DNA from 2 places in the Komagataeibacter xylinus genome. Region 1 is predicted to be linked to the other one. Evidence: riboswitches for the same ligand, from Rfam matches in the RefSeq annotation. Region 1 holds a riboswitch; the other holds the start of a gene.
The links. Region 1 has a riboswitch for S-adenosylmethionine ahead of FMA36_RS11840 (homoserine O-succinyltransferase). Riboswitches for the same ligand answer to the same signal wherever they lie in the genome.
Positions count from the first base shown of each region.

Region 2: it holds a riboswitch for S-adenosylmethionine, as region 1 does, so the genes downstream of both, metZ (O-succinylhomoserine sulfhydrylase) here and FMA36_RS11840 (homoserine O-succinyltransferase) in region 1, are expected to answer to the same signal.

Region 1 covers NZ_CP041348.1:2,474,281-2,490,334, forward strand. The annotation lists gene FMA36_RS11825 (tannase/feruloyl esterase family alpha/beta hydrolase) at 19-1,626, opposite strand; gene FMA36_RS11830 (phosphomannomutase) at 1,779-3,227, opposite strand; gene FMA36_RS11835 (putative bifunctional diguanylate cyclase/phosphodiesterase) at 3,745-5,880, shown strand; SAM-I-IV-variant riboswitch at 5,981-6,088, shown strand; gene FMA36_RS11840 (homoserine O-succinyltransferase) at 6,134-7,081, shown strand; gene FMA36_RS11845 (hypothetical protein) at 7,249-8,424, shown strand; gene FMA36_RS11850 (glycosyltransferase family 4 protein) at 8,468-9,547, shown strand; gene kdsA (3-deoxy-8-phosphooctulonate synthase) at 9,637-10,485, opposite strand; gene FMA36_RS11860 (CTP synthase) at 10,482-12,116, opposite strand; gene secG (preprotein translocase subunit SecG) at 12,246-12,539, opposite strand; gene tpiA (triose-phosphate isomerase) at 12,577-13,320, opposite strand; gene FMA36_RS11875 (hypothetical protein) at 13,319-13,459, shown strand; gene FMA36_RS11880 (peptidylprolyl isomerase) at 13,584-15,518, shown strand; gene trpE (anthranilate synthase component I) at 15,515-16,054, shown strand, end outside.
Region 2 covers NZ_CP041348.1:1,678,908-1,694,961, forward strand. The annotation lists gene FMA36_RS08050 (hypothetical protein) at 2-187, opposite strand; gene FMA36_RS08055 (phosphotransferase enzyme family protein) at 486-1,469, opposite strand; gene FMA36_RS08060 (carbohydrate porin) at 1,515-2,996, opposite strand; gene moaB (molybdenum cofactor biosynthesis protein B) at 3,260-3,811, shown strand; gene FMA36_RS08070 (DJ-1/PfpI family protein) at 3,905-4,486, shown strand; gene folE (GTP cyclohydrolase I FolE) at 4,552-5,157, opposite strand; gene apaG (Co2+/Mg2+ efflux protein ApaG) at 5,215-5,691, opposite strand; gene metZ (O-succinylhomoserine sulfhydrylase) at 5,711-6,913, opposite strand; SAM riboswitch at 7,032-7,112, opposite strand; tRNA gene FMA36_RS08090 (tRNA-Gly) at 7,231-7,304, shown strand; gene FMA36_RS08095 (hypothetical protein) at 7,674-8,162, opposite strand; gene FMA36_RS08100 (PqiC family protein) at 8,565-9,239, opposite strand; gene FMA36_RS08105 (MlaD family protein) at 9,236-10,195, opposite strand; gene FMA36_RS08110 (ABC transporter ATP-binding protein) at 10,195-10,998, opposite strand; gene FMA36_RS08115 (ABC transporter permease) at 11,004-12,194, opposite strand; gene FMA36_RS08120 (hypothetical protein) at 12,356-13,414, opposite strand; gene FMA36_RS08125 (2OG-Fe dioxygenase family protein) at 13,411-14,145, opposite strand; gene FMA36_RS08130 (mechanosensitive ion channel domain-containing protein) at 14,138-16,054, opposite strand, start outside.

The DNA of each region.
Region 1 (16,054 bases):
CCCTGTAGTTTTTAAAAATTATTTCGTGCCTGGCGTAACGCAGGCAAAGCTTCGGGCATCATCCATGTCGCCCTGCCCATCATAGCGCGCAACAGCGGGCCAGGCGCAGAGCGGGCGGGTGCGGACAATCCTGCCCTCGTCAACGCGGGCCGCAACGATCATGTCAGGCGCCTGCCCGTGGCTGACCCAGTTATCGATTGCACCGAGCTTGCTGAAGGTGTCACACCCGGCACCACCGTGGCAGTGCTCCATGCCGGGAATGGTGATGAGCCTGACCCCGTCATGCCCGGCAGCCCCCGCGTGGCGCTGCACGGCCTGATAGTAGGTGGCAAGCTGCTGGGGATTATGGCCGTCATTCCAGCCGATATAGAGCAGCAGCCTGCCCCCGCGGGCGAGGAAGGGCGCAAGGTTGTCATCCACATGCAGGAGCGGGCCGACCTTGCGGGTGGCTTCCTGCACGTCGGTATCCCATTTCAGGGTGGTCCAGTCCCAGTCCGGGTTCTGGAAGGCTGCGTATCTGAACAGGTCGAGCGCTACGGGGAAGGCCTTGCCATCCGCTGAAAAACCATCCTCGCTGCCCTTGGCCGGGCCGGGGAAGATGACCGTGTGCGTCAGCGGGTCAACGGGGCCCTGATAGATGTTGCGCGCGGCACGTACTTCGTCGGCGGTCAGGCAATTGGTCGTGTTGCTGCCCGTTGCGCACAGAAGCTGTTCGGGCCTGAAGGCGCAGCGGTCCGGTTCATCCACAAAGCCCTGTTTTTTGCCTACCGGTCCCGCGCAGGCATTCATGACCGCCGTATTGAGCAGCCGGAACTTGTCGCGTGATACGCGCAGCGCCGGATCATGATAGCTCATCCACCCCGCCCAGAGCTGTTCGGCATTGAAGTTGACAATCGGGTTGGGCGGCGCGCCCGCTACAATGCCGTCATAATCCTCAGGGTAGCGTTTTGCTTCGATCAGCCCTTCCAGACCGCCGAGCGAGCAGCCGATCCAGTAGGCATGCGTGGCCTCGTGGCCATAGAATGTCCTGACCAGCGCCTTGGCCGCGACCGTCATCAGGTGGTCGGCGCGGTAGGCGTAGTCGATCATTTTCTCGGGGTGGCCCAGCGTAAAGCGCCCGCCCTGGCCCTCCGGGGTGGCGCTGTCATGCCCGGTATCGGTGCTGGCTACCGCATAGCCTTCGCTCAGGCCGGTGGCCATGCCATCATACATGAGCGAGCCTGCCCAGCCAAAATTGCCCACCCCCAGCAACCTGCCGTTCCACCCCTTGAGCGGCAGCCAGATTTCGGTGCGGATATGGGAATCCGCCGTTGGGTGGAGCGTGATGGCCACGCGGCAGAAGGCGGGGTTCGCGGCCTCGGTCGGGTGCCCGGCCAGGTTCATGCCCGGTGTGGACATGATGTGGCTGAGCTGGTCCTGCGGTGCGTGCCAGCTTCCGGCTTTTACGGTTTCAACGGTGGTAAAGGTGGCATCAGGCAGGGCGTGGCGGGCAAGGTCGCTACACCCTGTAGCCCGTGCCGTGCAGACCCCGGCCATCATGAACGGGGCGGCAAGCAGGGCACCTGCCACGGCGCGCCGGTAAGCACGCCATGAAGGGCGCGCGGGCAGGGGATCGGGGTGAGGCATGCGAAGGTCCTGGCGGCTCATTGCAGGGAAAACAGGTGTCATGCGCCGGATCGGGTCATGACGGCTGCCCCCATTGTGGTCCCGAATGCCCAAGGGTGGAAGCCCCCGGGCCACGGGCAGGCGGGGGCCTCAGTCCAGCGCGGGCCGCAGCCTCAGCGCCATGCGCTCACGGCCTCCAGTCCCGTCTGCAACAGTTGCGCCGCCCGTTCGGGGCTTTCGGCCTCCACATACACGCGCAGTTCCGGCGCGTTGCCTGAAGGGCGGAGGTGAATGACCTCGCTGCCCGCAAAGGTCATGCGCAGGCCATCGGTTTCATCCACATAGGCCAGCGTGCCGCAGGCATCGGTCAGGCCCAGCGCGTCCGCCCCCTGTGCCGGGTTGCTACGCAGGGCGGCGATATGGGCGGTGCTCTGGTCGGTGGGCATGTCTTTGAGCCGGTCGCTCAGCGTAAAGCGGCGGGGCAGCGTGGCGACAAGTCCGGCAAGGTCGGTGCCGGCCTCGCGCGCGGCCACGAGCGCGCAGATCATGGGCAGAACGGAATCCCGCGTAGGCAGTGCTGCCAGCACGCGCCCGCCGCGCGTGACCGGACTTGCCAGCAGAAAACCGCCATTGGCTTCATACCCGACCGAGGGTTCATGCCCGTCAACCGCCGCCTGCGTCATGGCCGCGACCACGTAGGGCGAGCCGATGCGCGTGCGCTGCACCTTATGGGCAAAGCCTGCCTGCTCCAGCGCCGTGTTGCTGCTGACCGGGGTTGCCACGGCGCGGGCGGCCAGGAAACGGGCGGCCAGAATGCCCAGCACGTCGCCGCGCAGCCATGCGCCATGGCGGTCGGCCAGCAGCGGGCGGTCGGAATCGCCATCGGTGGTCAGGATGGCATCAAGCGTGCCATCGGCGGCCCATTCGCGGGCGAGGGCGGCATCCTCGGGGCGGACGGCTTCGGTATCAACGGGGATGAAACTGTCCATGCGGCCCAGTGGTACGGCAGTGGCGCCAAGGGCCTCGACAATCTGCACCAGCACGTCGCGCCCCACGGCGGAATGCTGGTAGATGCCCAGTTTCAGTCCCGCCAGCGCATCGGCACCAAAAAAGTCACGGTACCGGGCCACAAAGCCGGGCACCACATCGGTTACGGGCGGCAGGTCGGGTGGTGCCGTCAGCGTGCCTTCGGCATCGAACCAGCCTTCGGGCAGGTTGACGTCAAGCCCGCGCATCGCGGCTTCATCGGGTTTGAGGAACTCGCCGCGCGCGCGGTTGAACTTGATGCCGTTGCGATCGGCCGGAATATGGCTGCCCGTGACCATGAGCGAGGGCATGCCATGCGCAAACGCATGCAGGCACAAAGCGGGCGTTGGCACATAACCGCAAAAGACCGGCACGCCGCGCATGTAACGGATCGCGGCCGCACAGGCGCGCAGGATGCGGGGCGTGCTCGGGCGCAGATCCCCCGCCACGGCCACTGATGCGCCGGGCGCGAACTCGCCAAGGCTGGCCAGGTGCCGCAGGTAGCCCACGGTGTAGGCGAAGCAGACCGAATCCTTCATCGCGCTGACAAGGCCGCGCGCGCCGCTCGTTCCAAACGCGACACCGGAATGCTGCATCCACTGGGCTATCTTCATGGGTTCTTTCTCGCTCCTGACCAATCCTGCGCGGGCTTTCGCGCCTGCCTGCACACAACGCAGGCGCGCGGGCAGGCGTTTATACAAACAATCGTGCCCGGTTGTTGCGACACGGGTCGTGCTTCCTGCCGCCTGCCCCCGCCGCGCGGGCCAGCGTGGGGCAGGGGCATGGCGCAAATAAGGCGGGCGGGAAGGGGGCGAAGAGTGCGATATTGTATGAATGGCTGATCTATACTGTGTTTTTGGTTTTTGTTCATAAAAACATAATAAAAATGTATCGAAAACATAACACATGCGGGCAGGCGCGGCGGCTAGATGAAGAGGCCGTGGTTAAGGAATGATGAATATGGCCTGCCGGTTCGTTGCGACATCATGATGTGCCCGTACGTCGATTGCGCACGGCCCCGTTCTTCGGGCCGGTAGGGCAGGCAGTCATGCGCTTTTTGAACGCAGGCGCAGGCATGGCGCCCTCCGATTTGAAATGGTTGTGGAACATTGCATGATGAACGATATCGCCGCCCCGCCAGCCCGGCAGGCCTTCACGACCATGGGCGATATCGCCTGCCAGGGGCCGGTCATCGGGCCGGATGCGCTGGGCGAGCGGCTGTTCGAACTGTTTCACAATGACCCCGCCCTGATGCTGGTGGCGGTGGTGGATGAACACGGCACACCAGTGGGCCTGGTGGAACGGCAGGCCTTCTTTCTCAAGGTATCGGGCCGGTTTGGCCATGCGCTGTTCAACCGCCGCCCCGTGGCGCTGCTGATGGATGATGCCCCGGTCATGATCGATGCCGACATTCCCTCCGCCGAGTTTACGGCACGCGCGCTCATGACCCAGCCCTCCGACCTCATGCGCGGCTATATCGTGACAAAGGCGGGGCGCTATCATGGTACGGGCTCGGCGCTGGACCTGATCAATGCCTCGCATTCCCACGCCGTGGCCTCTGCCTCGGGGCTGAAGGCGGCGGCGGAAGACCTGCGGCGGGCCAATAAACGCATCCTGCGTGACAAGCTGTTCATCGACACCATTGTCGAGAACATTCCCTCCGCCCTGATCGTGCGTTCCATGCGTGATGACCATCCCGTGCTGGTCAACCGCGCAGCAGAAGAAATGATGGGCTGCACGCGCGACCTTCTGCTCGAGCGCAATGTCGATGCCGTATTCGATGCCGACGAGATCGGCCACCTGCTGCTCAGCCGCGCGGCAGGGCGCGCACAGGCGGCGGAGCAGGTTCTGTGCGACCACCATGGCACGGCGCGCGCCATCGCCACCCGTCATGTCACCATTACCGATGAGCGTGGCGGCGCGCGGTGGGAAATGTGCGTGGCCGATGACGTGACCGAGCAGCGTAACGCCCAGCACCGCGTCGAGCAGCTTGCCCATTACGACCCGCTGACCGGGCTTGCCAACCGCGCCCTGTTCTCCGCCCGGCTCGAGGCCAGTTGCGCCCCCGGCCTGAGTGCGACGCTGCTGTGCATCGACCTTGATTACTTCAAGACCGTCAATGACGTGTATGGTCACGCGGCGGGTGATACGCTGCTGCGGCTGGTCTCCGCCCGGCTGCTGGCCTGCAGCCGGCCCGAAGACCTTGTGGCACGGCTGGGTGGCGACGAGTTTGCCATCATCTGGCCCGATGTGCCCGACCCCGCCGAACTGACCGGCCGCGCGCGCGAGATTGTCGAGACCGTAAGCAGGCCCTACATCATCGACGGGCACCATATCGTCATTGGCGCCAGCATTGGTGCGGCACTGTACCCGCAGGATGGCGACAGCGCCGAAATCCTTCTGCAACATGCCGATATTGCGCTGTACCGCGCCAAGTCGCTCGGGCGCAACGGCTTCCAGTTCTTTGATGCCGACCTGCGCGATGAAATCCAGACCCGCGCGCGCCTTGGCAACGACCTGCGCGCGGCCATTGCGGGCAATGCGCTGACGCTGCATTTCCAGCCGCTCTATTCCATGCCGGGCAACCGCATCAGCGCGTGCGAGGCGCTGGTGCGCTGGCACCACCCCGAGCGCGGCATGATCCCGCCTGACCAGTTCGTGGGCTTGGCCGAGGAGAACGGCCTGATCCACGACCTCGGGGAATGGGTGCTGCGCGCCGCCTGCATTGAGGCGGCGGGCTGGCCCGAGCAGGTGCGCATTGCGGTCAATGTCTCGCCCATCCAGCTGCGCAACCCGCGCTTCCTGAGCATTGTGGAAGGGGCTCTGGCAGCCTCCGGCCTTGCCCCCGCGCGGCTCGAGGTCGAGATCACCGAGAACATCTTCGTGCAGAACAGCGCCACCAACCGCGACATCCTGCACAGGCTGGGCCAGATCGGGTGCAGCATCGTGCTTGATGATTTCGGCACCGGCTATTCCTCGCTGGGCTACCTGCGCTCGTTTCGCTTCCAGAAGATCAAGATCGACCGCTCCTTCGTGCAGGAACTGCCCGAGCGCGGGGCAGCAGGCATCATCCGCGCCATCATCAGCCTGGCGCAGAGCATGGACATTCCCATCACGGCGGAAGGCGTGGAAACACACGACCAGTGGACGCATCTCAACGCGCTTGGCTGCAACCAGGTGCAGGGTTTCCTGCTTGGCCGCCCGCAGCCATCGGAGATGATCCGCCAGAGCATCCTCACCCACGCCTGAACGCAGGCGCCCCAGTGTGACTGACGAATATGTGTGCCTGCCCGCATGGCGCCTGTGCGCGCATGGTCTTGCCATCGTAACAGAAAACACTTAAAAGCGCGGCCAGCATCAGGAGTTGGGGCGACGCCCAACGCCAACCTGCCGTTCCGGGCAAGGTGGCGCTCCCGCAAGGGAGGATGTGGCCAGGCCGGCAACAAAACGGATCATGCCACGTAGCGCGTCATGCCCCTCACAATTGAGGACGGACGCGGCAATGCCCATAAGAATACCCGATGATCTGCCCGCACGCGGCACGCTTGAAGCCGAGGGCGTGATGGTGATGGGCGAGACCGACGCCATACGGCAGGATATCCGCCCGCTGCGCATCGGCCTGCTCAACCTCATGCCCAACAAGATCCGCACCGAGACCCAGATCGCCCGCCTCATCGGGGCGACACCGCTGCAGGTCGAACTCACGCTGGTGCGCATGAGCGGCCATGTGCCGCGCAATGCTTCCGCCAGTCACATGACCTCGTTCTACCGGGCGTGGGAGGATGTGCGCGGCGCGCGCTTCGATGGCTTCATCATCACCGGAGCCCCCGTCGAGCGCCTGCCATTTGCCGAGGTGACATACTGGGATGAACTGCGCCGCGTGTTCGACTGGACCCGGACCAACGTGCACCGATGTTTCAACATCTGCTGGGCCGCGCAGGCCGCGGTGCACCACTTTCATGGCGTGCCCAAGCACATGCTCGCCCGCAAGGCGTTCGGGGTATATGACCACCGCATTATGGCACCCACCTCGCCCTACCTGCAGGGCTTTGCCGATGATCTGTCCATTCCCGTCTCGCGCTGGACGGAGGTGCGGCGCGCGGACCTGCCGCGCGGCACTGACATGACCGTTCTGGCCGAGAGCCCCGAGACCGGCCTGTGCCTGCTTGATGACCCGCGCCACCATGCACTGCACATGTTCAACCATCTTGAATATGATTCCACCTCGCTGGCCGATGAATATTTCCGCGACCGCGAGAAGGGCCTCGATATTGCGGTGCCGTACAACTATTTCCCGCATGATGACCCGACCCTGCGCCCCATCAACCGCTGGCGTGCGCATGCGCACCTGCTGGCGGGCAACTGGATCAACCAGATCTACCAGACCACGCCGTTCGATATGGCGCGGATCGGGCATGAAAGCCGCAGCCCGGCCCTGGCCTGCGCCTGAGGGCACACAGATATGTGAAAGGACCATGGCTGTTCGCGCAAACGTCAGGCAATAAAAAGAACGGGGCGGGAATGGGGTATTCTCCCCCGTTGGCGGAGATGCTAGAAGTGATCAAGGCCATGATCCGCGGCTATTTATTGCGGTAAAAAACCGACATAGTTACAGGCATGACATTGCATGGCATGAAGATCGGCTTTCTATTCAATCACGACTGCATCCACCAGGTTTCGCATACGGCACCCATCATCTGCCAGCTTGTCGCGTTGGGGCAGGATGTTACGGTCATTACCTCATCGGTGGAGCAGGAGGCGCATGTACGCCGCACGGTAGCCGCCTGCGCACAGAACGTGACCTTCGTGCGCATCGACATCAGCCTTCTTGCGCGTGCCGTCAACGTGGTGGCCCGTTCCTTCCTGCCATTCCGCCGCATTGCCAACCTGCGCGAGAATATACGCCTGTTCGCCCGCTTTGACGCGCTGGTGGTGCCCGAGACCACATCCGCCCTGCTCAAAAGCCATTTCCAGCTCGACATCAAGCTGATCTACTTCCCCCACGGCGCGGGCGACCGCTCCATCGGGTTTCGGGACGTGACGCGGTTTTTCGACCTGGTGCTGCTGCCCGGTGAGAAGACGCGCGAGCGCATGCAGGCCAAGGATCTCATCCGCCCTGATGCGTATTCCGTTGTCGGCTACCCCAAATTCGATATCGTTGACCTGTCCAGACGCCGCCGGTTCTTTGATAACGACCGCCCGACCGTGCTGTACAACCCGCATTTCGATCCCGTCCTGTCCTCATGGTGGGATATGGGGCTTGAAGTGCTGGACTGGTTTGCGCGGCAGGATGACTACAACCTGATCTTCGCGCCCCATGTCATGCTGTTCCGGCGCAACCTGCATACATCGGTCGAGCACCGCAGGCTGCGCCTGCGCCGGATGATACCGCAGAAAATCCGCAACCTGTCGCATATCCTGATCGATACCGGCAGCGCCAACTCGGTCGACATGTCCTATGTACGCGGGGCTGATATTTACCTCGGTGATGTCAGCAGTCAGATCTACGAATGGATCTACCAGCCGCGGCCGTGCATCTTCCTCAATTCGCACAGGGCGCAGTGGCGCGACAATCCAAGCTATGCCCACTGGAACATGGGGCAGGTGATCGACCGGGTGGATGAACTTCCCCATGCGCTTGCCGTGGCGCAGGCGCAGCAGGCCCTCTATGGGCCACGCCAGCAGGAGGCCTTTGCCGCCACCTTCCACACCGTGCCCAATGAGAGTGCAGCCAGCCGCGCCGCCCGGGACATTGTGTATTTCCTCTCGCATGGTAAAACAGCCGCCGCCTGAAAGCTGAGAGAACCCATGACCATCGGTGTGGGAGGAGAGGGTCATGCGGATCGCCTATATCATCAACACGTTCGAGGGTGGTGGCGCTGCCCTGCCCATACCCGATATCGTGGAGGTATGCCGTGCTAACGGGCACAGTGTTGATGTTGCGGCTCTCTCCCCACGCAATGGCCGCGCCATGCCTGCCCTGCGTAATGCCGGGCTGACGCCGGTCGTACTGGCCGAGGATACATCATCTCCCGCGCTGATGCTGCACAGGCTGGATGCCTGGGTGCGGCAGGTGCAGCCCACCCATATCTGGACATCGCTCACCCGCGCGACCCTGCTCGGGCAGCTTGTGGGTTTGCGCCATGGTATTCCGGTGGTGAGCTGGCAGCACAACGCCTTTCTCAAGCCAGCCAATCTGGCGCTGCTACGGCTGATGAGAAACCGCAGCCGGTTATGGGTGGGCGATTCAGGCTACGTGACCGAACTGACCCGCCAGCGCCTTGGTCTGCCGGCAGATTGGGTGATGTCATGGCCCATCTTCCGCATTGATCCTGATCTGACGCCCGCCGTGCCGTGGCAGCCGGGCGAGGTGGTGCGGATCGGCTCGCTGGGACGGCTTGATCCATCCAAGGGGTATGACATCCTGTTCCGCGCGCTGCTGGCCCTGCGTGATGTGCCGGGCCTGCCGCCCTACAGCATCACCATAGGCGGGGAGGGGGCTGAGCATGCGCGGCTGCAAGGCTTCTGCCAGCGCCACGGGCTGGATCAGGTGCATTTCGCGGGTTATGTCGAGGATACGGCGGCCTTCCTGCGGGGGTGCCACCTCTATGTTCAGCCATCGCGGCAGGAAGGCTTCTGCATTGCCGCCCATGAGGCCATGAACATGGGCCTGCCGGTGCTGGGCAGCACCGTGGGCGAGATGACGCATTCCATTACCGAAGGGGTCAGCGGCTGGCACGTTCGCCCCCGCCGCCCGCATGAACTGGCTGGTAAGCTTGAACTGGCCCTGCGCCAGCCCGAACGGCTTGCCTCCATGGGGCAGGCGGCACGGGCTTATGTGGCGCAGCATTTCAGCCCGGCGGCCTTCATGCAGGCAGGCAGCGCGGTGTTGCAGCGCATGGCGGCGCTGGCGTAGCGCCACCATCTATTCCGACGTTAAAGAGTAAAAGTTTCCGGGTGCCGCCTTTTTTCAAAAAGGCGGCATTCTTCTGACGCTTTTTGTGGTCAGAGGATCTCGTCCGGCGGGGTCTGCTTGGTCAGCTGGTCATAGCGCAGCAGGGTGCCCAGCAGATCTTCCATGGCCGAGAGCGGCAGCATGGTCGCGCCATCGCTCGGGGCCGTGTCGGGGTCGGGATGGGTCTCGATAAACAGGCCCGCCACGCCAATGGCAAGGGCCGCACGCGCCAGAATGGGCGCAAACACGCGCTGCCCGCCCGAGGCCGAACCCAGGCCGCCGGGCTGCTGCACCGAATGCGTGGCATCATAGATGACGGGATAGCCCGTGCCTGCCATGATGGGCAGGGCGCGCATGTCATTGACCAGCGTGTTGTAGCCAAACGACGTGCCACGCTCGCACAGCATGATGCGCGCGTTACCGGTCGAGGCGACCTTGGCCGCCACGTTCGCCATGTCCCACGGGGCAAGGAACTGCCCCTTTTTGATGTTGATGGCCGCCCCCGTCTGGCCTGCTGCCAGCAACAGGTCGGTCTGGCGGCACAGGAAGGCCGGGATCTGGAGCACATCGGCCACTTCCGCCACCGGCGCGCACTGGTCTGGCTGGTGCACATCGGTCAGCACCGGCATGCCAAAACGCGCACGCACCTGCGAGAGGATATCAAGCCCCTGCGCCATGCCCACGCCCCGCGCCCCGTTGATGGAGGTGCGGTTGGCCTTGTCGAACGAGCTTTTATAGATCAGCCCGATGCCAAGGCGTTTCGCCATGCCCTGCAGGGCATCGGCCACCTCGGTTGCATGCTGGGCGGACTCGATCTGGCATGGCCCCGCAATCAGTACGAACGGGTGTTCGTTGCCAACCGTAAGCGAGCCGATATCGATCGTGGCATGCGCCGTCATCGCTTGCTCGCCGCGTGTGCTACCGCCGCCTTGATGAAGCCGGAGAACAGCGGATGCGGATCAAACGGCTTGGACAGCAGTTCGGGGTGGTACTGTACAGCGATGAACCACGGGTGGTCGGGGTATTCCACCACCTCGGGCAGGATATCGTCAGGTGACATGCCCGAAAAGCGCAGGCCGGTCTTTTCCAGCTGCTCGCGGTAATGCACGTTGACCTCGTAGCGGTGGCGATGGCGCTCGCGGATGTCGGTGCGGCCATAGGTCTCGGCAGCACGTGAGCCTTCGGCCAGTTTGGCGGGGTAGGCGCCAAGGCGCATGGTGCCACCCATCTCGCCGCCTTCGCGCCGGCGCAGCAGTTCGTTGCCGCGTGCCCATTCGGTCATCAGGCCCACCACCGGCTGGTCGGTCGGCCCGAATTCGGTCGAGGATGCATCTGGAATGCCCGCAAGGTTGCGCGCACATTCCACTACCGCCATCTGCATGCCAAAGCATATGCCCATGAAGGGAATGTTGTTCTCACGCGCATAGCGCACGGCGCGGATCTTACCTTCCGAGCCGCGCTCGCCAAACCCGCCGGGCACCAGAATGGCGTCGCTGCGGGCCAGCATGTTCACCGCATCATCCGATTTCTCGAAGCTTTCGGCCTCGACCCAGTTCAGCCGCACGCGGGCACGGTTGGCAATGCCGCCATGCTGCAGCGCCTCGATCAGCGATTTGTAGCTGTCAAGCAGGGCGGTGTATTTGCCCACCACCGTCACCACCACCTCGCGGTCGGGGTGGCGCACGGCATCGACGATCTTCTCCCACCGCGACAGGTCGGGGGCCGTATCGGTCGGCAGGCCGAAATGGTGCAGCACCTCGGTGTCCATGCCCTCGGCATGGTACGAGATGGGGCAGGCATAGATCGTGTCCACATCGCGCGCGGCGATGACCGCCTGCGGGCGCACGTTACAGAAATTGGCGATCTTGCGGCGCTCGTTTTCAGGTATTTCCCGGTCCGAGCGGCAGACGAGCATCTGCGGCTGGATGCCCACATTCTGCAGTTCCTTGACGGAATGCTGCGTGGGCTTGGTTTTCAGTTCACCCGCAGCCGCGATCCAGGGCAGCAGGGTGAGGTGGATGAACATCGTCTGGTCAGGGGCAAGGTCATTGCGCAACTGCCGGATGGATTCGAGGAAGGGAAGGCTCTCGATATCGCCCACCGTGCCGCCGATCTCGACCAGCACGAAATCGAGGTCCTCGGTATCCGCCACGATCGTTTCCTTGATCGAGTCGGTAATGTGGGGAATGACCTGCACGGTGGCGCCAAGATAGTCGCCACGCCGCTCGCGTGCGATCACGCCGGAATAGATCTGCCCCGTGGTGGCATTGTCCGCCTTGGTGGCGGGCACGCCGGTAAAGCGCTCATAATGCCCGAGGTCGAGATCCGTCTCGGCACCGTCGTCGGTCACGAAGACCTCGCCGTGCTGGTAGGGACTCATCGTCCCCGGATCGACATTCAGGTAGGGGTCAAGCTTGCGCAAACGGACCCGATAGCCACGGGTCTGGAGCAGGGCAGCAAGGGCAGCCGAAGCGATGCCTTTGCCAAGGGAGGACACCACGCCGCCGGTGATGAATACAAACCGCGTCATGGATGGCCTTCCTACACTGCTTGCAGCCCGCGCGCAAAGCCTACCTGCGGGCTGAGTGAAAAAATAAAAAGGCCCCCGCCCCACACATGCGGGGCGGGGGCCGCAACCCTTGCCCGAAAGGGGCCGGGCTTACTTGCCTGCGGGGGCCGAGGGAGCAGAGGGCTGGGCCAGGATATCGTGGCCGACCCCGCTCGAGGCGCCGCGGTTCATGACCGCGAGCGTGAGCGACAGCACCATGAACGCCGTGCCGAGCACCGCGGTCGAGCGGGTGAGCAGCGTTGCCGTGCCGCGGCCGGACATGAAGGAGCCCATGCCCTGCGAGCCGCCGATTCCAAGCCCGCCACCCTCGCTGCGCTGGATCAGGATGGTGCCGATCAGCGCGATGGTGACGAACAGGTGCAGTAGAAGAAGAACTGTAATCATGCGTCTTTCCAGTAGATCCCCGCAGGCCGCGCGGCAATCACGAGGCGCGGGCGGCGCGGACAAGCGGCACGAAGGACTCGGCCTTCAGGCTGGCATTGCCCACCAGCGCCCCGTCAACGTGTTCGACAGGCAGGATATCGGTGACATTGCGTGCGTTAACGGACCCACCATAAAGGATTCGGATCGTTTTGCCAGCTTCACCGAACTGCCGCACCAGTTCGGCGCGGATAAAGGCGGACATATCGGCAATATCCTGCTGTGATGCAGCCTGCCCCGTGCCAATGGCCCAGATCGGCTCATACGCCACGATGCCGGTAAAGCCCTGCGGCAGCGAACCTTCGAGCTGCCAGCCCACGGTTGCCTGCGAATCCCCCGATGAGCGCTGGTCGTCGTTCTCGCCCACGCACACGATGGGCGTGAGGCCAGCCGCCATGGCGGCAACCGTCTTCTCGCGCACCGTCTCGTCAAGTTCATGGTGCTCGGCGCGGCGCTCGGAATGACCAAGAATGACATACTGCACCCCGAGGTCGACCAGCATGGGGGCGGAAATATCGCCGGTATGGGCGCCGGAGGCATCCTTGTGGCAGTCCTGCGCGCCAAGGGCGATGCCTGCCGCCCTGAGCTTGGGCGCAAGGCGGGCAAGCTGCGTAAAGGGCGGGCAGACCACCACGTCGGCGCGGGTGGGCAGGGCGGCCAGTTCCGTGGCCAGGCTCTCTACCAGCGCATCCGCATCCGCGCTCAGGCCGTTCATCTTCCAGTTGCCAACAATGATCTGTTTCATGTTTCCCCTCCTGACCATGGCCCGGTCGTGCAGCCTGCGGGCGGCACGGGGCATGGCGATGATGGCGGCAAGCCTACACCACGGCTATCGCGGCGTTGCAACCCGCGCGTACCGCGCAACCGGCCCGCATGCATGCTAGCGCTGGTCAAACCGCCCCCGTGACCGTATGGTGCCCGACCGGAAAACAGGGCCGCCCGCACGGCGTACGGGGTGCGCGGGTCTGATCCGTCCGCCTTTATCTTGGTCCTGGTGCAGGGTTTTTCATGCTATCTTTTCTGTATCGCGTGTTTGTCGATTCATGGGTGGGGCGTATCGTCGCCGGGCTGTTCTTCCTGGCCTTCATCGGTTTTGGCGTGGGCGACGTGCTGCTCAATATCGGCACCGAGCGCGCCGACGTGGCCGCCCGCGTGGGCAACCGCCCTATACTGGTGCAGACCTACCAGAACGCGCTGCAGACCGAGATGCCGCAGGTGGCGCAGTCCATGCACCTTGCCGACCCCTCGCAAATTCCCCCCGCCACGCGTGAGCAGGTGGCCCAGCAGGTGCTCGGTCGCCTCATGCTGCAGGCCGAGATTGCCGAGGCAGCGGACCGCCACGGCCTGATCGTGCCCGATTCCGTGGTGCGCGACGAGATATTCTCCATTCCTGCCTTCAAGGGGCGCGACGGCCAGTTCGACCGCGACCTGTTCAATGACCGCCTGCGCCGCACCGGCATGACCGAAGGGCGCCTGATCGAACTGGTGCAGCAGGAACAGGCGTCGCGCGTGCTGCTTCAGCCGATTCGCGATGGCGTGGCAGCACCCGACGTGATGGTGCGCCGCGTGTTCGACTTCGAGGCCCAGACCCGCACCATCGACCTCGTGCGCGTGCCGTTTGCCGAGCAGAACGTGACCGCCACCCCCACCGCAGCTCAGCTGGCCCGCTATCAGGCCAACCACCCGTGGGAATTTACCGTGCCGGAATACCGCCATGCCCGCATTGTGGTGCTGTCGGCCGATACGATTGGCCAGCGGCTTGATATTACCGATGCCGACCTGCACCAGGCCTATGAGGCGCAGGCCCAGACCTTCAATCAGCCCGAGCGGCGGAACGTGCAGATCGTGACCGTGCCGACCGAGGACCGCGCCAGGGCGCTTGCCGCGCAGTGGACGGATGCCGGCGCATGGGTCAGCGTGCAGAAAAACGCGGGCAAGGACGCGGCCGCGGTGGAACTGCCGGGCATCAAGGTGGGCGACGTGCCCTCGGCCGATCTGGGCAAGCAGATCTTTGCAGCACCCGCCAATGCAACGCAGGGCCCGCTCAGGAGCGAGGGTGGCTGGGTGGTCTTTCGCGTAACCAGCATCAGCGCCGCTCACACTACGCCATTTGATGAAGTAAAGCAGGCCCTGCACGACAAGCTGGCGCATGACCGCGCCCAGGCGTTGCTGGCCGACCGGGTGCAGAAGCTGCAGGATGCGCTTGCAGGCGGCGGACTTGATGCCATTCCCGCTGATCTGGGTGCCACCGCCGTTTCGGGTGATGTGGATGCGCAGGGCCTGACGCATGAGGGCACGCCCGCCCCCATTCCCGGTAGCGACGCCGCCCGGCAGGCGATCATTGCGCGCGTGTTCTCGCAGGCCAAAGGGGCAAACCCCGAACTGGTGCAGGGGCCTGATGGCGTGTGGTACGGCGTGGCGGTTGATGGCGTAACGCCGGGCCATGTGCAGACCCCGGCCGAGGCCGGGCCAAAAGTTGCCGGCGCGTGGCAGGCGGCGGCCCGTCGCCACATGGCTGACGAGCAGGCCACCGCCTATTACACGCAGGCCGCAGCCCAGGGCGGGCTTGGTCATGTCAGCCCCGCCATCGCCGGTCTTGAGCACAGCCAGCCGATTTCGCCCATGCAGCCTGCGCCCGAAATTCCGCGTGAGGTGGCGGCTCTGGTCTTCCGCCTGTCGCAGCCGGGGCAGAGTGTCATGATACAGGCAGGCGACGCCTATGTCGTTGCCACGCTGACCGCCATCAACCACCCCGACCCCGCCACCCAGAAAAACCTGTATGACCAGGTACGTGCCGGGCTGGGCCAGTCGATGGGCGATGATATTGAAATGAGCTATGGCGCGGCCCTTGAGGGCATCGTCAAGCCCAAGCCCAATAATGGTGCCATTCAGGCGGTCATGGCGGAAGTGACCGGCCAGCAGAATGCGGGAGCAGCACAGTGAGCGCACAGGCGGCAGGCTCTGGTTCCTCTCTCCATCAGGTAGCGCGCGACGCGGCGCTGGCCAGCCTGCGGGCGGGGCAGGCCTGTGTGGCGTGGCGCGTCGAACCTGCCGATCTGCTGACGCCGGTTGCGGCCTTCCTGCGGCTGGCAAAACTGGCGCGTAGTCATGGCGGCGGCAATGGCGGGCACAACGCCTTCCTGTTTGAAAGTGTTGAAGGCGGCACCTCGCGCGGGCGCTACTCGGTCATTGGCCTGCTGCCGGACCTGATCTGGCGCTGCCATGATGGCCGGGCCAGCGTATGCCATGACCCCGCAGCCCCCACGCATGTCTTCACGCCCGAGGCCGAGGCCCCGCTGGTCTCCCTGCGGCGCGTCCTGCATGCAAGCCGCATCGACCTGCCCGAGGGGCTGCCACCCATGACCGGCGGCGTGTTTGGTTATCTGGGCTATGACATGGTGCGCCAGGTCGAGCACCTGCCTGACATGCCTGTCGATGACCTGAACCTGCCCGAAGGCATCCTGATCCGCCCCGGCCTG
Region 2 (16,054 bases), 800 kb from region 1:
GTCAGGACGGGTCAGCTGCCGTATCGAGCGTGCGGGCATAATCGAGCAGCGCGCGGCGGTGGCGGGCATGGATCATGCGCGTGGTCAGGGACCGGGTCGGAATTTCATCCGTAATTAACGGAAGGGCACCGGCTGCGATGGATGAAGCTGCGGCAGACGGGGCGATCGTATCAACTGCAGGGGTCATTGCTGTTTTTCCGTTATGTGCCAAGGACAGGACAATCTCCGGTGAGTCGGGTTGTTAACCGAACGACACATTACCTAATGTTCATACATGTCAGAATTGAGGCATAAAAGACATACTGGCGCGGAAAGCTCATTTTTTCGTTCACATTTAATTTATCATATGGAACTCAGAAATAGGACCACGTTCCTCCCTGAACCTTTCCGCAAAGTAATGTGAGCGTCTTATCGACTGGCAGGAATTAAAAAATTATCTAAATTTTGTCCTCTGGCTAAAAAAATCAGGTGACTTGCCTGCACTCTCAGCCGATATGGCGCAGGAACTGCCCCTTCTTCCAGGCATGGCACAGGGCGACTGTGCGCTCCGACCAGTCCTGGCCCAGGCTCTGCACCTGTCTGGTCTGGGCATGGGTGCCGGTCCACGCCAGAAGCTGGATGCGGCGTTGGATGACGAGGGCTGGCAGGATATCAAGGTCAGCCTGCGTCAGGTCGCCCGTGGCGCCGTAGCCCGCCAACCAGTGGTCAACCCAGCGCGGGGCCTGCGGATGGTCTTCGTAAAAACTCAGCGCTGCTGCCAGATCGTGCATGAACCAACTGATGCCGCAGTCATCAAAATCGATCAGGCGGGTCTGCGTACCGCTGACTAGCAGGTTGGCCAGCCGCAGGTCGGCATGAATCAGGCCGAATCGTGCAGGGCTGGTGCCATAATCAGCCAGTTGGTCTGCAACCGTACGCAGGCAGCCTGCAATCAGGTCGCGGGCCGTATCGGTCATGCCCGGCGCGTCAGGCCACCGGCCCCACAGGGCATCGGGGCCGGTCATGGTGGCAGGGGTCCAGATTTTGCGGGTGAAGCCGGGCGGGCGCTGCCAGTGGCGGCTGTGGGCATGCAGGCGGGCTGTCACGTAGCCCAGCCGGGCGAAGGCGGCGGGGTCGATATCGGTGGTGGGCTCGGTGCCCTCCATCCAGTCAAACAGCACGGCATGGCGAGGCATGCCATCGGGGCCGCAAAGGGTGCGGATGCACCCGCCATCAAGGCCGGGCCGGGGCTGGGGCACGTCCAGACCTGTGGCATGCAGGGCATCGAGCCATGCCAGTTCGCTGCCAATCTCGGCGGCGGTATGATAGCCGGGCCGGTGCAGGCGCAGCACATGGCGCGGGCCGGATGGCGTATCGATGCGAAAGACGACGTTTTCTGAAATGGAAAGCAGGCTGGGCTGCGCATCACGCAGCGGGTACTGGGCCAGCGCTGCGTGGGCCAGCCGGTAAAGGGAGGCGGGATCGGTCATGATCCCTCTCCCATACCGCCTGGGCACGTATTGATGAAGGGTGGGTTAGAGAATGCAGTTGAACTGCAGGCCCATCACCGCCGCATCATGATAGGTGGTAGTGCCGCCGGGGCGGTTGATATACTGGAAATCGGGCTGGAAGCTCATGCCGCGCGCGGTGTGGATGTTGTAGAAGACTTCGTACACATCCTCATGCGTCTGGATGCCCCAGGCCGGACCCCACTGGTTGTTCAGGTAGGGCGTGCCTGCCAGCGCCGAGGATTCCTGCTGCATCACCGAGGCGCGGCTCATCTCGAAATAATGGAACATCGCACCCACCGTATCGAGCGGGCGGCCCCATGCGGCGCCGGTTTCCACCATGCCGGCCCAGGCGTGGTATTTCATCGCCGAGACCTTGCCCGATGTATACATGAAGCCTGAAAGCGCGATCAGGCCGTTGGTCGGGCCCTTGCCGTTGCGGATGAACATCTGGTCGGCCTGGAACCACGCAGTGCTGACACCGGACTGCTTGCGGAAGGGCTGGCCCGTCAGCACGGCGGAGTTGCCGTTGATGTCGGAATACAGGTCGTTGTACTGCGAGTTGTCATAGCCATACCCCGCCTTGTAGTGACCGGCGAGGTGGTGTTTGCCGAATTCGGGCAGCCAGCCGAATTCCACCGGGGTGGAGAACTTGCCCAGCCCGCTCTGCGCCCAGGCCCAGCCCGAGATGCCACCGTTATAGGAATGCGGGGAGACGGCAAACATCGAGGCCATGATGTAGGTATCGACCGTGGGCATGACGCGCATCACCACGCCAAGGTTGCCCGAAGGCCAGTCACGCCCGCCCGGCACGTATTTGCCCGGCGCGGGATTGCCGCAGATCGACACGTTCATGAAGTCACAGAACAGGGGGGATGCGGCAAAGAAGCTGCCCACCGGAATCCAGCCCGCGCTGATGTCGAGCCGGTTATGGAACAGTGACTGTTCGGCATACATGTACACAAGGTGGGCGACCACGTTACCACGCGCACCGTAGATCTGCTGCACGCCGGCAAGCGAATCGTGGATGTAGTCCGTGCTGGCATTCCGGCCATGACCGTTCACGATCATGGTATGGGTCCAGAAATTCTTGGGCGCGCCTGCCAGCTTGTGCCAGTCGATATCGATTTCCACGCCGACCTGGCCTGCATCGGTCACGCCCTGCTTGGCGCCACCACGGAAGTTGCCTGCCAGTTCCTCATGCACGTCGGCCTCGATATGCACGCCGTGCTTCTGCAGGTAGGGCTGAAGCCCCGCCCAGTCGCCAAAAAAGTGCTGGTTGCCGTAGGGCGCGCTGTAAAACAGCCCCGGATCCTGCACCGTAACATTACGGCGGGAGTTGATGTTGAGGCTGGGCTGTGCGCCGACAACGCCCTGGCCTTCTCCCGGAATGGCCTGTGCCCACGCACCACCTTCACCGCAGGTGAAAAAGGCAAGAAGAAACAGGGGGAAAAGCGCAAAAGAGCGGATAAATCTTCGGGTCATTCGCATATCGATAGCATATTTCATGCCGAATATAAACCTTGGCAGGGGAATTGTGTAAAAACTAATATTTTGCAAAATATTGGTAAAGATATTTTTTTTTGTTATATCAATAGATTTATGTAAAATGTTACTATTCCTTAGGGTGTTTTTTTTGTGCAATGCACAAATACATCAGAACTTCGTGTTTGTTCTCACATATTACTCATTTGCCCTATCCGGGCCCATGATATCGTACCCCGTCCGGCCGACCGTTGACGCAACCCCGTGGGAATGCTGAACATGGCCCCATGTCACGCCTTGATATGAAAAAACCGTTTCTGCCCGTTCGCATCGCCGTGCTCACGGTATCCGATACCCGCACGCCCCAGACGGACAGGTCGGGCGATATACTGGCAGCCCGCATCACCACGGCGGGCCATGAAGTGGCTGCCCGCGCCATCGTGCCCGATGATGCGGGGCAGCTTGCGGCCACGCTGTCGGGCTGGATTGCCGACCCGCAGGTCGATGTGGTCATTTCCACCGGGGGCACGGGTGTGACCGGCCGTGATGTCACACCGGAAGCCTTTGACCGGGTGATCGAGAAGCGCATCGAAGGGTTTGGCGAACTGTTCCGCATGCTGTCGTACCAGAAGATCGGTACCTCCACCATCCAGTCCCGTGCGCTGGCAGGTGTGGCAGGAGGCACTTACCTGTTCGCCCTGCCCGGATCGACCGGCGCGGTGAAGGACGGGTGGGATGACATTCTGGTCTGGCAACTTGATAGCCGTCATGTGCCCTGCAATTTTGTTGAGCTCATGCCCCGCCTGCGCGAGCACCTGCCGCCCGGACATGATGACTGATGCGCGAAATGCAGGGAAAAGGATAAAGGTTTCCGGATGCCGTTCTGGTTGAAAAAGGCGGCATCGGGTTAAGGCAGGCTGAGGAGAAAAGGCATGACAGGCACAAAAAAGCTGCTGTTGCTGGCGGGTGACTATGTCGAGGATTACGAGATCATGGTGCCCTTTCAGGCCCTGACCATGCTCGGCTACACGGTTGATACGGTCTGCCCCGGCAAAAAAAAGGGCGACTACGTGCTGACCGCCATCCATGATTTTGAGGGGGCGCAGACCTATAGCGAGAAGCCGGGCCACCGCTTCGTGCTCAATGCCGGTTTTGATGCGATCAGCCACGCTGATTACGCGGGCCTGATCCTGCCCGGTGGCCGCGCGCCGGAATATCTGCGACTCGATGCACAGGTGATCGAACTCGTCCGCGCCTTTGCCGATCGCCCTCTGGCCGCGATCTGCCATGCCGCCCAGCTTCTGGCGGCTGCCCGCATCATTTCAGGCCGCAGGGTTTCCGCCTATCCCGCCTGCCGCCCCGATGTGGAACTGGCGGGTGGCGTTTATGCCGATATTGCCATTGATGCCGCCGTGACCGATGGCATGCTGGTTACGGCGCCTGCATGGCCCGCGCACCCGGCCTGGCTGGCGCAGTTCATTGCCGTGTTGGGGGCGAAGGTCACACTCGCTTAAAAGCGGAGAAAAGTTTTCTGGTGAAGCTTTTTGAAAAAAGCTTCACCAGAAATTTCTGATTGTATTCAGATCCCCGCGCTGCTCATGGCCGGGCGGTTGAGAATGGACAGGAATTCCCGCCGTGTGTCGGAGTTGGTGCGGAACGTGCCGAGCATGCGGCTGGTCACCATCGACACGCCGGGGCGGTGCACGCCGCGCGTGGTCATGCACTGGTGCGCCGCCTCGATCACCACGCCCACGCCATAGGGCTGGAGTTCCTCGTTGATGGTGTTGGCAATCTGCGCGGTCAGGCGTTCCTGGATCTGGAAGCGCCGGGCATAGGCGTCGACCACGCGGGCCAGCTTGGAAATGCCCACCACCCGCTTGCGCGGCAGGTAGGCCACATGCGCCACGCCAATGATGGGCACCATATGGTGCTCGCAATGGCTCTCCACGCGGATATCGCGCAGCAGCACCATCTCGTCATAATCATCGACCTCGGAGAAGGTGCGGCGCAGCATGTCCACCGGGTCTTCGGCATAGCCTGCGAAGAATTCGCCATAGGATTTGATGACGCGGGCAGGCGTGTCGCGCAGGCCTTCGCGGTCGGGGTCTTCGCCCGCCCAGCGCAGCAGGGTGCGTACGGCCTCTTCTGCTTCCGTGCGGGTGGGGCGGGAATCGATGGGGGTCATGCTGTGGGTTCTTGTTGCAGGGGCCCGCCCGGCAGGGACAGGCCACGGAGGAAAAACTTAATGCAGGATGGTCGGGTGGTGCGGGCTGTCGAGGCTGAAGACCGGAATGCTGATATCGAAGTGCTCCCGGCTGGCCGGGCGGATCATGTGGTACTGCCCGCCCATGAAGCCGGTTGGCGTTTCAAGGGCGGCGCCTGACATGTATTCAAAACTGGCGGCGGCGTCGATCAGGGGCTGCTCGCCCACCACGCCTTCGCCTTCCACCCGTTCGATCCGGCCCTGCCCGTCCACGATGCGCCAGCTGCGGCGCAGGAGCTGCACCGCCGTATCGCCGTGGTTCTCGATCCGCACCCGGTAAGCCCACACATAGCGGTGCTCATCGGGCTCGGACTGGTCATCGAGCCAGAAGGTCTGGACCACCACGCGCACCCTGTCGGTCGTCGCCTCGAAACACGGCGTGTTGTCCGGTGTCTCGCCCAGTGCGGCGTCAGCGGCTTCCCCGCCGGGGGGAAGGAAGGGCCTGTTCTTGCTCATGGTGGCGACGCTCCTGCTCTTACCGGTTGGCCAGCGCCGCGAGGCCGCGCCTGAGGTCATCGATCAGGTCATCGGCATCTTCCAGCCCGACCGAGAAGCGGATCGCGCCATCGGTAATGCCAAGGCGGGCACGCTCTTCCGGTGCGAGCTTCATGTGGGTGGTTGTGGCCGGGTGCGTGACCAGCGAGCGGGCATCGCCAAGGTTGTTCGAGATCGAGATCAGCCGCAGCGCGTTCATGAAAGCAAACGCCCCCGCCTTGCCGCCCTCGACCTCAAACGCCACCAGTGTGGAGCCCGCCGCCATCTGCTTTTTGGCCAGTTCGTATTGCGGGTGGTCCTTGCGGCCGGGATAGAACACGCGGGCAATGCCGGGAGCTGTGGCCAGGAAGTCGGCTACTTTCGCGGCGTTCTGCGTCATGGCGTTGACGCGCAGGGCCAGGGTCTCGATGCTCTTGAGCATGACCCACGCATTGAACGGCGAGAGGCTGTTGCCGGTATTGCGCTGGAAGGGACGCAGCACCTCGTTGATCCATTTTTCCGCGCCCAGCACGGCGCCACCGAGCACGCGGCCCTGGCCATCAATGTGCTTGGTGCATGAATACACCACCACGTCGGCCCCGAGTTCGAGCGGCTTCTGGTAGAGCGGGGTGGCGAACACGTTATCGACCACCACGGTGGCCCCTGCCTTGTGGGCAAGGTCACAGATCATGCGGATGTCGAGCACGTCGAGCATGGGGTTCGACGGGCTTTCAAGCAACACGGCACGGGTGGGCTTGTTCAGTGCGTCCTTCCACGCTGCCATGTCGCCGCCATCGACGAACACCGTCTCCACGCCGTAGCGCGGCAGCAGTTCGGAGACGATCCAGTGGCATGAGCCGAATAGCGCGCGCGAGGCCACAACGCGGTCGCCCGCGCGCACCTGTGCGAGCAGCGCCGATGACACGGCGCCCATGCCGGTGGAGGTCAGGGCACAGGCTTCAGCGCCTTCAAGGTCGCACAGGCGGCGCTCGAGGTTGGCTACCGTGGGGTTACCAAAGCGGGTGTACTGGTAGTGCGAGACATCGCCGGTAAAGGTGCCTTCGGCCTGCTCGGCGCTGTCATAGACAAAGCCGGAGGTCAGGAACATCGCCTCGCTGGTCTCGCCATAGGGCGTGCGCTCGAGGCCCGCGTTGATCAGGCGCGTTGCGGGGCGGAAGGATTTGGGGTCGGGCTGGTCAGTCATGGTGGGTGGCAGTTCCTGCAAACAGGGTGGTGTGAAGGCAGGCCAGCGCCGGTTGATGCCCGGCAGTCTGGCCCGAAGGCGGCGCACGACCGTGGAAACCATGATGCCCGCGCCCTGTCACCGGCGGGATCAGGCCTCTTTAGCGCGTATGTTTTACCTCGCCGCAAGCCGGCCGTATCAAATCACGAGGGCACGGGCGCAACCTTGCCCGGGCATGCATGCTTATTGCGGATCAGGACCGGGTGCGTCAACTGCTGGCCAGCCCCCTAAAGGGGTGATTGCATCTGCCATGCTTGTGCAGTATAGAGGGCGGGCCTGCGGGTGTAGTTCAATGGTAGAACGGCAGCTTCCCAAGCTGCATACGAGGGTTCGATTCCCTTCACCCGCTCCAGTTTCCCTTACAGATCGTTATCCTGATCGTGGCCATCATGATCTGTCTGCGTATTTTCAATACTGCAGTCGGACAGGGCGCATTCACTCTGCCTGTCCCGATCATTTTCAAGATAATGATCAGCCTGCGGCAGTAGTTTTCAATAATGGTGCCAGATAGGATGCATTCTGTGGTGCATTTCTGCACGTAATAGTGTTTCGGGACGTATATCCACAGGGGAATGACTGTATTCCGTATTGGGTTACCCAATCTGGGAACAGTGATTTAAAACAGTAAAAGTTTCGGGGTGCCGCCTTTTTTTAAAAAGGCGGCGTCTTTCAAAGCTTTTTGAAAAAAGATTTGCCAAAAACTTTTGGCCTTTCTGCCTTTTTATCGGGTTGGGGTGGGTTCGGCCGTAGCCTGCGTGTCGGCATAGGTGCTGCCATTCCAGACCCACCGATCTGTGCCATCGACCAGCAGGTCGTGCATGCCCTCATGCATTTCGGGCGTGATGGTGATCGGGCCGCTGACGGAATCCAGAACCTGTATCCATTTACGCCCGTCCGGCAGGTAAACGGAGGTGGAGCACCCCGCCGAGCCGCACAGGCTGGCCGATTGCAACTGCACGAACAGCGCCGTGCGCGGTGGATCATCCGACAGGCGGCCCGAGCCTGTCAGCAGCACCGGACGTTCGTTCTGCATGGCGGCATCATGCAAATCGGGCGAGACCAGCAGCCGGGCCTGCCGGTCGAGTTCGGTGCCGGGATGCTGCGCCAGAATCACTGGCCCCCCTTCCGCCCATGCCGCACTCACGCCCGGCAGCCCCATGATGACGACAGGCAGCACAAAGGCACGCAGCAGGTAACGGATACACGGCATGAAGGGCACACTCCCGCAATGACAAAGGTATAGCGAACCCAATGCGTAGCGCCCTTCAAGGTTCCGTGCTGTCTTCCAGTCCGTGGCAAAAGCTGCGTTTGCAAACGGTCAGCGTTTCTTGAAGCTTGCTGATGAATGCAGGATATTTTCTGAACGGGCCTTTTCAGGTCGTTTCTGACCCCGCAATCTGTATTTCAGTAAACGTAAAAAGATTTATGAAAATAGTGAAGATCGGGGATGTTTTTTATATCAATACCAATAAGGGCAGGGCCTGTTTTTAGTATTTAAAAATATTCCATGGTGAAGTGAATTAAAACGGACAAAAGTTTTTGGGTGCCGCCTTTTTGAAAAAAGGCGGCGTTTCCTGAAGCTTTTTAAAACAGGCTTCTCCCAAAATAGACCTCAGCTCCGCCCGTGGTGGCGGGTGCTGGCGGCAGGTTCCGCTGCCGTTGTGGGCCAGCTGGCCTCGATGCGGTCGCTGAGCTGGTTCAGCAGGCCCTCGGTCACCTTGGCAATGTTTTCATTGCTGCCGGTTGCCCCGCTGCCCAGAATGACGGTGCGGTTGCGCTGGATGGGCTGGCGCGAATCCTGCGGAATGATGGCCCAGTCCGCATTCAGCGCGGAGGACCCATCGCGGCTGACATCAAGGCGGCTGATATTGAGCTGCAGCCGCCAGGTGGGGCGGTCGGGCTGGGGCTGGTCGGTCACGAACAGGTTCGGCCATTTCTGCGCAAGCCGCGCCGTGATCAGGTCGGTTGCCCCCACGGAAAGGCGGCTGGCCCAGCGGCCAAGCCCGCTGCGCTCGATTTCATGGCCGTTGCGCACCATGATGTCCTGGCTGTCCAGATAGTCGGGCAGGCGGGTCCGCTCGACCTCGATGACCGGCGTGCTGTCGGTAATGGGAGTGGTGGAGGTGGTTTCCGCACCCGTGGCGATGGCAGGCGCGCCCAGCGTGTAAAAGCGCACGGGCGCTGAGGAACAGGCCGACAGCACCATGGCCGAGAGCAGCAGGCCACCACCCGCCCGCAGGGCCGGATACAGGCGCGAAAGGGAGATAGCGGGCTGGCGCGTTTTCATTGATTGCGTCCCATCAGCAGAAGTTGCGGATTACTTTCGACTTCATTGGCGAATCCGCGCAGCCCGTAGCCGGCTTCCATTACGTCACGCATCGTATCATTCAGGTTGAGCATGTCACGGGACTGCGGATCGAGCAGTGCGCGCAGCCCTGCAAGGGTTTCACGCGATTGCGCCATGGTTTGCCTTGTGTTGGCAATGAGTGTGAGCAGTTCGGCACGGCGGCCTTCAAACTGGCGGGTATTGGTGGCAATCAGCCTGTCCAGCTTGTTTATGCTCACGCTGGCCCGGTTTTCCGCATCGATCACGGTGGCGCGGATCTGGCGCACCGCCATCTCACTGTGCGCCGATGTATCATGAATGCTGGTCATCATGCCCGGCATGGTGGCGTTCACGTCAGCCACGAGCCTGTGCACGCTGGCCAGGGCGGTGGCCAGGTCATGGCGCAGCCCCTCCATGGAGGTGGAAACCATCATCGCTTCAAGCTGCTGCAGCGCGGTCTGGCCCATCGGTATTTCCGGCAGGTCGGTCAGGTCGGGGTGCAGGCGCACGGGCGTGTCGGGGTCGAGGTCAAGATCGAGTTCGGTCTGGCCCGTGACCAGGCTGTGCAGCATCATGTCCGCCCGCAGCCCGTTGGCCACGAGTTGCGGCAGCGGCGGCAGGTCGCCCCGCCCCGGCGCATGATCCGGGTCGAACAGGATATAGACCGGCATGTAGGTGTGGTGGTCGACCGGGTCCACCTTGACCGTAATCCGCTCGACAGCACCCACCGGCACCCCGCGGAAATTGACCGGCGAGCCAATATCCAGCCCGTTCGTGGGGCTTTCAAACACCACCACGGCCTCGCTGCTGCGGCCGGGCAGGGGCAGGTCGCCCTTGACCGTCAGCACGCCAAGCCCCACGGCCGCCACCCCGAGCACGACCGCGCCGATCAGTGTCTGCCTGCCGGGCATCGGCATTACCCGTTTCCATGGGTGCTGGAACTGTCCAGCTGCTCACGGTGCATGAAGGCGTGCACCGTGGGGTCGGTGCAGTGGTCGCGCAGCCATGTGGGCGAGCCATGGGCGATGGCAGTTTTCTGGTCGGCATCAAGAAAGATGCCATCATCAGCAATATGGAACAGGCTCGAGAGCTCGTGGCTGACGATGATGATCGTAGCCCCCAGCCCGTCGCGCAGGTTCAGGATCAGCTCATCAAGCCTTGCCGAGGTAATGGGGTCGAGACCGGCAGAAGGCTCGTCGAAGAACAGGATATCGGGGTCGAGCGACATGGCGCGCGCCAGCCCCGCGCGCTTGCGCATGCCGCCGCTGAGCTCGGATGGATACTGGTCAATGGCATGCAGCATGCCCACAAGCCCCAGCTTGAGCTCGACAAGCTGGCGGATCACGTGCGGTTCAAGCTTGGTGAACATCTGCATGGGCAGGGCCACGTTCTCGCCCACGGTCATCGAGCTCCACAGCGCCCCGCTCTGGAACAGTACGCCAAAGCGGCGCCCGATCCGCACGCGGCTGTCATCATCGCCGGCCCAGTAATTGTCCTTCTGCACCATGTAGGTGCCGTGCGTGGGGCGCAGCAGGCCGATCATGCTCTTGAGCAGCGTGCTCTTGCCGCAGCCCGAGCCGCCCATTACGGCAAAGATGCTGCCGCGCCGGACCTGAAACGAGACATCATGCTGGATCACGCGCGGGCCGAAGGCCAGCGTCACGTCATTCACGTCGATCATGACGGGGCGGTCATCGGTGGAGGGCATCTGGTTATTCATGGCGATCAGATCCCGATAACATTGGCAATAACCGCGAAGACCGCATCAAGCGCGATCACGCCCACAATGCCCACCACCACGGCCTTGGTGGCCGCGATGCCCACATCAGCCGCACTCCGCCCGGCCTTGAGGCCAATGCGGCAGCTTGTCAGCCCGATGAAGGTGCCGAACACGAGGCTCTTGATGAAGCCGAAGGTGAACTGGTCAAGCGGCAGCGCCTGCAGGGTTTCATGAAAATAGCCCAGCGGCGAGACATCGAGCATGATGTAGGAGACGAAGAACCCGCCGAGCATGCCGATCAGGCAGCCATACAGGTAAAGCAGCGGCATGGTGAAGGCCAGCGCGAGCACCGAGGGCAGGATCAGGTAGCTCGAAACCGGAATGCCGAACACCTGCAGCGCGTCGATTTCCTCATTGGCCTGCATGGTGGAGATGCGCGCGGCATAGGCGCCACCGGTGCGGCCCGCCATGATGATGGCCGTCATCACCGCCGACATCTCGCGCACCATGGCAATGGCGACGAGGCTCGCCACATAGATGTCGGCTGCGAATTTGTGCAGTTCCACCGATCCCACAAAGGCCAGGATCGCGCCGACAAGGAAGTTGACCACGCCCACGATCAGCAGTGCCGCAGGCCCTGCGGCACTGAGGTCGGACATGAGGTCGACGGTACGCATCATGCCGCGCCCCACCACGGCGGCAAACCCGCCTTTGGCGGCTGCAGCCCCCATTTCGCTCACGCAGCCGACCTCGTTGAGCGTATCGAGCGTGAGCTGGCCCACGGCGGTGACAGGCTGGAATTTATGCGGTGGTAATGGCGCGGGCGTGGGCGGGATTTCGGGCAGCAGGTCGAGCAGCTTGCGCGCGGATTCGGGCAGGGTGTCGATGCGCAGCTGCACGTCGTCTTCACGGGCGGTGCGCTTGAGCTCCCACAGGAAGCTGATCAGCGAGGTATCCCATTTGCCAAGCTGATCGGTGCTGAATTCAACCGGTTCGCCGTGTGGCACATCCCTGAACCCGGATTCCGGAAAGTCGGGAAGATGGCCCTGCTGTGCAATCCAGTCCCCGGACAATGTGACAAGGGTCCGGTTCGCCTCGGGCTGCAGATGCCATTGCGGCGCACCATTGACGGACGTTTTCACCAGCCTCTCCAACCTCAGTGCCGCAACCTCGCCCACCCGGTTGCGGGGCGGCATGCACAAAACGATCCCGGTTCTCGTCATCCGCCTGTTTGCTGGCAGGCAGGTGGCGGGTCTCTCACGGTGTTCTGTTTTCCATACCAGATGACCCGCCCGGCACAAGCCCTGCTGCCGTGAAGGCTCCGCGATGGGAGCGCATGGCTTTGGCCGGGCCGTGCTCAGGGCGGCGCATGGGCGGAGGACATTTCCACTGCCGGATCGTTCACATGGCCGGTCATGATGGCGGCGGTCATGTCGGCCATGATGCGCTCGGCCACGGGCTGGCGGTAGTGCAGCGGATCCCAGAAATTGTCCCGGTTTCTGGTCAGGGCGGTGTCATGGTTGAAGTCGAGCACCAGCGTGTCGTGGCGGGGGGCTGTCACCCGGCTCACGCCCAGACGGCAGGCCGCAAGCCGCGCATCGGCCACACTGCCAGGCGTGCCGTGCAGAAAGGTTGAGGCAGGCGGGAACCACACGACGCGCCGCGTGATGGCAGGCATGCGCGCCAGCATATCGGCCAGCAGGTCCATGCCCGCAGGTGGCGTCTGTGCCATGCCGGGCGGGGCGGGCGTGTTGTCTGGGGGTGCCCAGCGGCTGAAAATGGCCTGCACGCGGGCGGGGTCGTACTGGCTGTCGGGGGGCACGAAGCGTGTATAGCCATCCGCGCCAAAGCGCTGGGGCTTGCGCCCGGCCAGCCACAGGAATTCATTGGCTGCTTCCTGCAGGGCATACAGGCTGGCCATGTGCAGGTAGCCTGCTGCTGGCGGGTGGCCGTACATCCATTCCGGCCAGGGGCGGTTGGGGCCGCTCAGGCTGCCGGGGCGGGGGTGGCACCAGGCGGCGTCGATGCCGATCAGGACAATGCGCGGCGCCGGGTGCGCCCGCAGGAAGGCATCGAGTTCGCGCGACTGCTCCCACGGGCTGGCGCTGTTCATGGCCATGCTGAGAAAATGTGCACCCAGCTCCGGTCCCAGCACGGCAGGCTGTATGAGGCGGCTGGTCGAGGTGCCGATGATGACGGAGTCAAACTGCGGCGCGCGCGCCAGCGCAGGCATGGTGTAGCGGGCGTTGGAGGTGACGGGTATGCGCGCAAGAGGCGGCGAGAAGGGCAGAATGTTCCACGGGTCAACCGTGATGATGAACAGGTAGAGCCCACCCCCCGTTACCCCGATCGCCAGCAGGGCCAGCAGGGCAAAGCGCCGCCACGGGCCTGCCTGCCCGGCCCCCGCCTGCCTCATTGATGGCGGAACGTCACGACCAGAACATCACGGTAGGCCGGTCGGGCGGGGTCAAGCGGGCGCACGGCCGTCACGCCATGATAGACGCGGTTGTCATTGACCACCGCCGTATCAAGCGGCTGGTCGAGCATGAACCCGCCAAGCAGGGTGCGTTGCAGGTCATGGATGGAGGTCTCGCCTGACATGACGTTCTCACGCCGCACCATGATCACCATCACCCAGTCCACGCCATCGCGGTGCAGGCCCTCGGGCGTGGGCTGGCCGGGGCTGTTCTCCAATGCTTCGATGCGGAACTGGTGCACCTCGGTGTGCCACACATCGGGCAGGCTCGCGGGTTCGCTCAGGTCGGTCACGATGCGATGCATGAGCCGCAAAATGGCCAGCAGGGCAGGGTGGCTGCCCATCTCGGGCTCGATGGCGCGGAACCAGCGCTCGATGCCGCCATTGAGTTCGTTGTAGTCGCGGCTCTGGTAATGGGGCTGGTGCTTCTTGCGCCTTATGCCTTCGGCGCTGATGGCGAAGGTGGCGTGGCGGCGGCGGCGGTAGCGACCGCCATCAGCCATGTAGCGGTCCAGCCCCAGCCGGTTCCAGCTTGCGGCAAAGCTGGCCCAGTCCGCCACGGCCTGCTGGCACAGCAGGGCGCGCATGGCCCCTGCGGGCACGAAGGCAAAGCCATCCGCGCGCAGGGGAGCCTCGAGGTGGGCCAGTATGCCCGCTGTATCTTCAGCCATGGGTGGAGTCATTTCCCTTTGGCGCGGGGGCAGCACTGGCGGCTTCGCCCTTGGGGGCATCGGTTGCACCCTCCGGGCTGGCGGCCGTGCTATCCTTGGCTTCAGGCTGAGCAGGCTTTTCGAGAGCGGCCTTGGGGAAATTTTCTTCCATGTGCATCTGCAGCTTGCCGGAGGGGCCGTTGGTCAGCAGGTTCATCGAAGTCGGGATTGGGAACTTGACCTGTTCCTTCACCATGCGCGCGCTCAGACGGCTGTAATACTCGCGGTAGACCTTCCACTTCGACCCCGGCGCGGTGCGGATGGAGCCAAGGAACTTGGACCCATTGCCATCAGCCTGCTCCAGCCCGAGGAAGGAGAAGTCAGACTTGATGAGCGGGCCATACACATGGTCCTTGCGCAGGATCGCCAGTTCATCCTGCAAAATTGCGGCCACCCGGTGCGGGTCTTCCGACAGGTCGAGCATGAAGCTGACCACCACGAGGTTGTAGTCGCGCGAGGTATTGGCAATCGAGGTGACGGACGAGAACGGGATGATGTGCAGGTCCCCGTTCACCGCGCGCAGCCGCAGCGTGCGGATGGACAGATGCTCCACCGTGCCCGATACGGCGCCCGCCGTAACCCAGTCACCCACCTGCATGGCGTTTTCCACCAGCATGAAGAAGCCGGTGATGAAGTCCTTGACCAGGCTCTGGGAACCGAACGCGATGGCCGCACCCATGATGCCCGCACCCGTAAGCAGGGGGGCCACGTTAATGCCGATCTGCGACAGCGTGGTCACCGTCACGATGATGATGATGAAGGTGAGCAGCACCGTGCGGATGATCGGCAGTACCGTGCGCAGCCGTGTCGCGCGTGAGGCCTGGTCCGATGTCTCGAAGCGGGTGATCTGGTTCTGCAGGGTGGCGTTGGCGACCTCCCACACCACGATGGCGATGGTGTAGGCGATCATGATCGTCAGCATCGCGCCCACGATCTTGGTGCCCAGCGAGCCATGCACGAAGAAGCGGATGGCCGGCAGCCCCCAGGACTGGAGCAGCAGCACGATCGTGAAGAACACCAGCAGCACCGACAGCGTGCGCCGCGCCATGGGGTAGTAGTAGTCCACGCGGGCCTGCAGGCCGGGATAACGCTTTTCGGTCGCCTCGGGCACGTGGAAGATCTTGTTCTGCAGGCTGAAGGCCAGCACCGACAGCAGCCGCGCGCCCAGAATGACCACGATGGTCAGCGACAGCGTGCGCAGGATCCAGGCATACCCGCCCTGGATCTGGGTGGCCCAGACCAGCCACAGCGCGAAGTCGAAGAACATGGCCGGGATCCACCAGAAGCGGACCATCTTGCCCACGAACATCCAGAACGGCTTCTCACGCAGCCGGCCCGAGGGCTGAAGGGCCGCGCCCACATGGTGGCGGATGCGCCAGATGAAGACGGCGATCAGCATATGCTCGATCAGCACCACCGCGCGGATGATGGCTTCGGTGCCACGGGCGGGCATGTGGAACACGCCGCCAAGCGTGGACAGGCAGACCACGATGGAAGGGGCCGCCACCAGAAAGTTCCACCACCGCGTGACCATGCGCGCTGTCGCATCGGATGCGCTGCACAGGCGGATGGTGGGCGAGTGCGGCACGAACACGGTCTCGAGCAGCAGGTAGATCACGCGCGCGATGACATAGGCGTTGGTGAGCGTGATGGTGACCATCGCCGCCTGGTGGGTGGTGGTGAACAGGGCGGAGGCCCCATAGCCCAGCCCGAAGAAGAGGGCGACCGGCAGCAGCTTGATGAGGAAATGCAGCAGCGAGTAGGGAATGCGCGTGATGATGCGCAGCGTTTCATGCTGCTGGCGGTCATCCTGCTCGCGGGTCTGCTCGGTCTGCTGTTCGGCCTGGGCATCGGCCGCGGTGGCAGGCGG